One region of the Peribacillus sp. NPDC097264 genome, then DNA from elsewhere that is predicted to be linked to it. Evidence: a T-box and tRNA genes for the amino acid it is inferred to sense, from the RefSeq annotation. Region 1 holds a T-box; the other holds one or more tRNA genes.
The links. The T-box of region 1 lies ahead of pheS (phenylalanine--tRNA ligase subunit alpha). A T-box ahead of a tRNA ligase gene usually reads a tRNA of that ligase, here a tRNA-Phe.
Positions count from the first base shown of each region.

Region 1 (3,372 bases):
AGCTGCACGTTCTCCAGCTTCACGCACGCGAGCTGGATCGACACCCTTTTCAAAACGGGCACTTGCTTCACTACGTAACCCATGATCTTTCGAAGCTTTACGTACAACCGTCCCGGCAAAATAAGCACTTTCGATAATGACGGTCGTTGTATCATTCTTCACTTCTGAGTTTACCCCGCCCATTACTCCTGCAATCGCAACTGGCTCGGTGCCGTTCGTGATGACCAGATGATCTGGCGATAATGTACGTTCCGTTTCATCCAAAGTAACGATCTTTTCTGCTTCGTTCGCTTTACGGATGACAATTTCCTTTGAACCCAAACGATCATAATCAAAGGCATGTAGTGGCTGACCATATTCAAGTAAAATGTAATTCGTAATATCGACCACGTTGTTATGCGGACGAATGCCTGCTGACATAAGGCGGGTCTGCATCCAGAGTGGAGATGGACCTACTTTTACGTCCTTGATGATTTTAGCGATGTATAATGGATTATCTTCTTTTGCTTCCACTTTGATGTTAATATAATCAGTGGCTTTTTCCGTTGCTTCTTCTTTTTCGATGACTGGCCATTTCACATCACGACCAAGAATGGCCCCGACTTCATAAGCAACACCCAGCATGCTTAAAGCATCTGATCGGTTTGGCGTTAAACCAAGTTCCAGCACTTCATCGCTTAAACCAAGTTCTTCTAGTGCATCTTTGCCAACTTCCACATCATTAGGGAATACAAAAATGCCTGTTGCATAATCTTTAGATACAATCTTGGATTCGAAACCTAATTCTTGAAGCGAGCAAATCATTCCGTGAGATTCTTCTCCACGAAGCTTGGCTTTCTTGATTTTAAAGTTACCTGGAAGTACAGCGCCAACAGTCGCTACGGCTACTTTTTGGCCTTTATCCACGTTCGGGGCTCCACAGACGATTTGTACAGGGGCCTCCGCTCCAATATCAACCAGGCATTTATTCAGTTTATCGGCATTCGGATGCTGTTCGCGTTCTAGTACGTGTCCGATGACAATCCCTTTAAGCCCTTCACTTTTCTTTTCTACCCCTTCAACCTCAATGCCGCTCTTCGTGATTTTATCCGCAAGCTCAGTTGCATTGATGCCGGAAAGGTCTACATATTCCTGCAACCATTTATATGATACAAACATGGTAGGTCCTCCTCTTTCAAATTAAAATTTATGCTTCATGATGATGGAATTGTTTTAAGAAACGAACATCGTTTGTATAGAAGTGACGGATATCATCCACGCCGTATTTTAGCATCGCGATCCGTTCTACACCGATTCCAAAAGCGAATCCGGAGTATTTCTTCGAATCGAATCCAGCCATTTCAAGGACATTCGGATGAACGATTCCTCCACCCAGCACTTCAATCCATCCTGTTTGTTTACATACATTACAACCTTTACCGCCACAGATTTTACATGAGATATCCACCTCTACTGATGGCTCCGTGAAAGGGAAGAAACTTGGACGAAGACGGATTTCCCGGTCTTGGCCGAATACTTTCTTAGCAAATACATCAAGTGTTCCTTTCAGGTCGCTCATGCTGATGTTTTCATCGATGACCAAGCCTTCAATTTGCTGGAATTGATGCGAGTGCGTTGCGTCATCATTATCACGACGATACACTTTACCTGGACAAATGATTTTAACCGGACCTTGGCCTTTATGTTTTTCCATCGTTCTTGCTTGTACTGGAGACGTGTGGGTACGCATCAAAATCTCATCCGTTATGTAGAATGAATCTTGCATATCACGTGCTGGATGGCTCTTCGGCAAGTTCAATGCCTCAAAGTTGTAATAGTCCGTTTCGACTTCAGGACCTTCAGCCACTGTGTATCCCATACCGATGAATAGGTCTTCAATTTCCTCGACGACCCGTGTTAATGGATGAAGATTTCCTTTCTTAACCGGACGGCCTGGTAATGTCACGTCAATCGTTTCTGTTGCAAGCTTCTTATTAACGGCAGCTGTTTCTAATGCCGCTTGTTTTTCCTCGATTTTCGACGCGATGGCTCCACGGACCTCATTAGCTAGCGCTCCGATTTTCGGACGTTCCTCAGCTGATAATTTCCCCATTCCGCGTAATACCTCTGTAATCGGCCCTTTTTTCCCTAAATAAGCAACACGGACTTCATTCAGTTCTTTTAGTTCGGAAGCTGCGGCAACTTTTTGCAACGCTTCTTCCTGCAGTTCTAGTAAACGTTCCTGCATCATGTCTTCCTCCTTTAGTTTTCCTTTTGTAAAAATGAACACAAAAAAACCCCACTCCCAGAAAGGGACGAGGTTTATGTATCGCGGTACCACCCTTATTAGTGCTATCTGCTAAAAAGCATGAAGCACTCACTCATAAAAAATAACGGCTCTTCACCGGAACATTTTTCAGACACTCTGTCTTCCCAATGCCAACTCGAAAGGTGAATTCCCTTAAGCAGTGCCATAAAAATGCTTTCAGTCACGGCATTTTTTCCCTGGTTATGGATGTCTTAAGTTACTACTCTTTGTCATTGTTGTTTTCATTATAAAATTCTGTTTCATTATATTATAAATGAACGGCCGTTTCAAATTGATTTTCTTAAATAGTACATTAAAATACCGGCCGCGATCCCGACATTCAGTGATTCACTTTTCCCGTAAATCGGAATATAAAGGTTTTTCGTCGTTTTCGCCAATAATTCCTTGGAAACTCCTTGGCCTTCATTACCGACGAGCAGTGCAAATCGCGAAGACCTTTCCACCTCTTCAAAGGGCGAGCCACCTTCTAAGGCCGTGCCATAAACCGGCATGCCTTGTTGCTTCAGTTCATCAATGATCTCGGAAAGATTCCCTTTAACCACCGGCATATGAAACAGGCTTCCCTGCGTGGAACGGACCACTTTCGGATTATACAAATCGGCACACCCTTCTCCTAGAATGACAGCATCGATTCCGGCTGCATCAGCTGTCCGGATCATCGTGCCGATATTGCCTGGATCTTGCACCGCATCGATCAACAGTAGTTTGTCCGGATTGATGGAAGACATGCTCATGGTTTTCTGTTCACAGACAGCGGCTATTCCTTGTGGGCTCTCCGTATCGCAAATCGCCTTCATGATATCAGTTTTCACATAGATGACATCCGTGCCTTCAAGCGAAAAATGGGCCGGCATTTCTGTTTCTTCATTTACGATTACTTCCATGACGATTTCTGCCTTCAATGCTTCTTCAACAAGATGAAAACCTTCTACTAAATATGTACCGGTTTTATCCCGTTCTTTTTTGGTTAATAATTTTTTCCACTGCTTCACCTGAGGGTTTTTTACAGACTCAATATATTTCAAGGTAAACGCTCCTTTAATATTTCACGCTAATTATCCTAT
Region 1 covers NZ_JBNNSR010000003.1:268,832-272,203, forward strand. Annotated here, with positions in the region: gene pheT (phenylalanine--tRNA ligase subunit beta) at 1-1,158, opposite strand, end outside; gene pheS (phenylalanine--tRNA ligase subunit alpha) at 1,187-2,227, opposite strand; T-box leader at 2,288-2,530, opposite strand; gene ACQKL0_RS06610 (TrmH family RNA methyltransferase) at 2,575-3,333, opposite strand.

Region 2 (3,372 bases), on a different contig from region 1:
TTAAGCTCTTCAGCGCCGATGGTAGTTGGGGGTTTCCCCCTGTGAGAGTAGGACGCCGCCAAGCATATAAATATGGAGGATTAGCTCAGCTGGGAGAGCATCTGCCTTACAAGCAGAGGGTCGGCGGTTCGATCCCGTCATCCTCCACCATTATTTTTTACACCTGCCGGTGTAGCTCAACTGGTAGAGCAACTGACTTGTAATCAGTAGGTTGGGGGTTCAAGTCCTCTTGCCGGCACCATTTTCATAGTAAGACAAGCATGAGCCATTAGCTCAGTTGGTAGAGCATCTGACTTTTAATCAGAGGGTCGAAGGTTCGAATCCTTCATGGCTCATCACTTTTTCATGCGGGTGTGGCGGAATTGGCAGACGCACCAGACTTAGGATCTGGCGCCGCAAGGCGTGGGGGTTCAAGTCCCTTCACCCGCATCATTCATGCGGAAGTAGTTCAGTGGTAGAATACAACCTTGCCAAGGTTGGGGTCGCGGGTTCGAATCCCGTCTTCCGCTCCACTTTTCGTATGTGCCGGGGTGGCGGAACTGGCAGACGCACAGGACTTAAAATCCTGCGGTAGGTGACTACCGTACCGGTTCGATTCCGGTCCTCGGCACCATCTTAATATGCGCCCGTAGCTCAATTGGATAGAGCATCTGACTACGAATCAGAAGGTTGTAGGTTCGACTCCCGCCGGGCGCACCATGTTTTTTTGCGGGAAGTAGCTCAGCTTGGTAGAGCACTTGGTTTGGGACCAAGGGGTCGCAGGTTCGAATCCTGTCTTCCCGACCATGTGATTTTTAATGAAATGGGGCCTTAGCTCAGCTGGGAGAGCGCCTGCCTTGCACGCAGGAGGTCAGCGGTTCGATCCCGCTAGGCTCCACCATTTTTTCAAAAAAAGAAAACTTATATTATTTTGGCGGTGTAGCTCAGCTGGCTAGAGCGTACGGTTCATACCCGTGAGGTCGGGGGTTCGATCCCCTCCGCCGCTACCAATAAATATAAGGACCTTTAGCTCAGCTGGTTAGAGCAGACGGCTCATAACCGTCCGGTCGTAGGTTCGAGTCCTACAAGGTCCACCATAGAATTTTTTTCTTAGCCACGGAGGTATACCCAAGTTCGGCTGAAGGGATCGGTCTTGAAAACCGACAGGGGAGTCAAATCCCGCGGGGGTTCGAATCCCTCTACCTCCTCCATTTTTTTAAAAAGCAACAAGTTGTTTTAAAGCAACCTTACATATTAGGAAGTAAAAAAACAGTATTCATGAAAACTTGATGCAAAATGATTCATTATTACCGTCGCGGGGTGGAGCAGTCCGGTAGCTCGTCGGGCTCATAACCCGAAGGTCGCAGGTTCAAATCCTGTCCCCGCAATCATTAGGTCCCGTGGTGTAGCGGTTAACATGCCTGCCTGTCACGCAGGAGATCGCGGGTTCGATTCCCGTCGGGACCGCCATTTTTTAGGCTCAGTAGCTCAGTCGGTAGAGCAAAGGACTGAAAATCCTTGTGTCGGCGGTTCGATTCCGTCCTGAGCCACCATTACAATTTCATATTACGGCGATTGTGGCGAAGTGGTTAACGCACCTGATTGTGGTTCAGGCATTCGTGGGTTCGATTCCCATCAGTCGCCCCATTTCGCGGGTGTAGTTTAGTGGTAAAACCTCAGCCTTCCAAGCTGATGATGAGGGTTCGATTCCCTTCACCCGCTCCAATATGGGCCTATAGCTCAGCTGGTTAGAGCGCACGCCTGATAAGCGTGAGGTCGATGGTTCGAGTCCATTTAGGCCCACCATATTTTATTGTTCCGCAGTAGCTCAGTGGTAGAGCATTCGGCTGTTAACCGAACGGTCGTAGGTTCGAGTCCTACCTGCGGAGCCATGGGGAAGTACTCAAGAGGCTGAAGAGGCGCCCCTGCTAAGGGTGTAGGTCGCGCGAGCGGCGCGAGGGTTCAAATCCCTCCTTCTCCGCCATTCGGCCCGTTGGTCAAGCGGTTAAGACACCGCCCTTTCACGGCGGTAACACGGGTTCGATTCCCGTACGGGTCATAAAAAGAAGCATACATAAGTATGCTTCTTTTTTTATGACTGTTTTTTCTTATTATAGAAGTATTTTATTAATCGGATGTTTAATAAAATACTTCTATCTATTTAACCGATTGCGTAACGTGCATTCCTACCATAATGATCACTACTATTCCTACGAATACTCTATCAATGTTGAAGTTCGCTGAAGGCTGTGCAATAAAATAGCCTATTCCCCCCGTTGAAACAAACATTTCAGCAGCAATTACACCAACCAAGAACTGCCTGATTCCTACACGTAATCCAGATACAATTTGGGGTAAAGAACCTGGAAGAGCGACCGTAAGGAAAGTTTGAAGCTGAGAAGCTCCGAAAGCCTTTGTCACTCTTGTGAGATTGGGGTCAAGATTCTGTACACCGGACATGGTATTGAGAATAATCGCGAATACACCTGCGAGAAAGACGAGTAATACTTTGCTAGAAAATCCGGATCCCATCCATACCATGATTAAAGGCAGTAGGACAATGCGAGGGGTACCTAGCATTGCGGTTAGAAAAGGATCAAAAGCTTTATACCTAAAGGTTTGTACCATCCAGTAATTAGTCCGACGCCCATCCCTACGAAAGCAACTAGAATGAATCCTACGGAAAAGTTCTTAAGTGTGAATGCCAAGTTTTCCAAAAGTACACCGCTTACAGCTAGTTGATATCCGACCTGTACCATTTGCAATGGAGAACTTAAAAATATAGGATTGATTACTCTAAATTGATAGAGTAACTCCCAAAAGATGAGTACACTTAAGAAGCTAATCAAACCTATATAAGGTGGTCAGCTACATCGTAGGAGTCTTTTTTCTATAAGTTTGATTAAAGGAAGAGACCTTTTATTAGGATGGGCATATAATATGTCTTCCGTCACTGGACGGTATCTTAATTTATAGAATATATAGGAGCCTGTAATCCTTTTACAAAAAAAAAGACCGCAAGTAAATTCAGAAGAATTTCTTGCGGTCTTTTTATATTTCACTTTTTACTCGAGATTTGCGTGTCGGCCATACATTTTATTCGTATTCAATCCCTTTTTATCCATTATCCTTAAAATGACGCTATCGAAGAAAAGTAAGAGAGTCTGCTCAAATAGAGAGCCCATCGGTTGGATTGTTTGGTAATCACCTTCCGACTGGTCTTTAGGTGAACCAGGCAGCTTTATTGAGAAATCCGCCAATTTTCCAATGGTCGATTCGGGGGAAATTGTTACGGTCGCAATGGTTCCACCGATATTCGTTGCTTTCTCTGCTATGGAAATCAAACTTTTTGTTTCTCCCGAACCGGTTCCAAGGATTAAAAGGTCATCTTTT
Region 2 covers NZ_JBNNSR010000006.1:329,602-332,973, reverse strand. Annotated here, with positions in the region: rRNA gene rrf (5S ribosomal RNA) at 1-64, shown strand, start outside; tRNA gene ACQKL0_RS12200 (tRNA-Val) at 75-150, shown strand; tRNA gene ACQKL0_RS12195 (tRNA-Thr) at 166-241, shown strand; tRNA gene ACQKL0_RS12190 (tRNA-Lys) at 263-335, shown strand; tRNA gene ACQKL0_RS12185 (tRNA-Leu) at 348-429, shown strand; tRNA gene ACQKL0_RS12180 (tRNA-Gly) at 438-512, shown strand; tRNA gene ACQKL0_RS12175 (tRNA-Leu) at 525-613, shown strand; tRNA gene ACQKL0_RS12170 (tRNA-Arg) at 623-699, shown strand; tRNA gene ACQKL0_RS12165 (tRNA-Pro) at 710-786, shown strand; tRNA gene ACQKL0_RS12160 (tRNA-Ala) at 805-880, shown strand; tRNA gene ACQKL0_RS12155 (tRNA-Met) at 913-989, shown strand; tRNA gene ACQKL0_RS12150 (tRNA-Ile) at 1,000-1,076, shown strand; tRNA gene ACQKL0_RS12145 (tRNA-Ser) at 1,098-1,190, shown strand; tRNA gene ACQKL0_RS12140 (tRNA-Met) at 1,294-1,367, shown strand; tRNA gene ACQKL0_RS12135 (tRNA-Asp) at 1,374-1,449, shown strand; tRNA gene ACQKL0_RS12130 (tRNA-Phe) at 1,457-1,532, shown strand; tRNA gene ACQKL0_RS12125 (tRNA-His) at 1,551-1,626, shown strand; tRNA gene ACQKL0_RS12120 (tRNA-Gly) at 1,631-1,704, shown strand; tRNA gene ACQKL0_RS12115 (tRNA-Ile) at 1,709-1,785, shown strand; tRNA gene ACQKL0_RS12110 (tRNA-Asn) at 1,797-1,871, shown strand; tRNA gene ACQKL0_RS12105 (tRNA-Ser) at 1,873-1,963, shown strand; tRNA gene ACQKL0_RS12100 (tRNA-Glu) at 1,967-2,038, shown strand; gene ACQKL0_RS12095 (ABC transporter permease) at 2,137-2,607, opposite strand; gene hxlB (6-phospho-3-hexuloisomerase) at 3,045-3,372, opposite strand, start outside.
Region 2: it has a tRNA-Phe gene. The T-box ahead of pheS (phenylalanine--tRNA ligase subunit alpha) is inferred to sense a tRNA for this amino acid. The anticodon was not compared.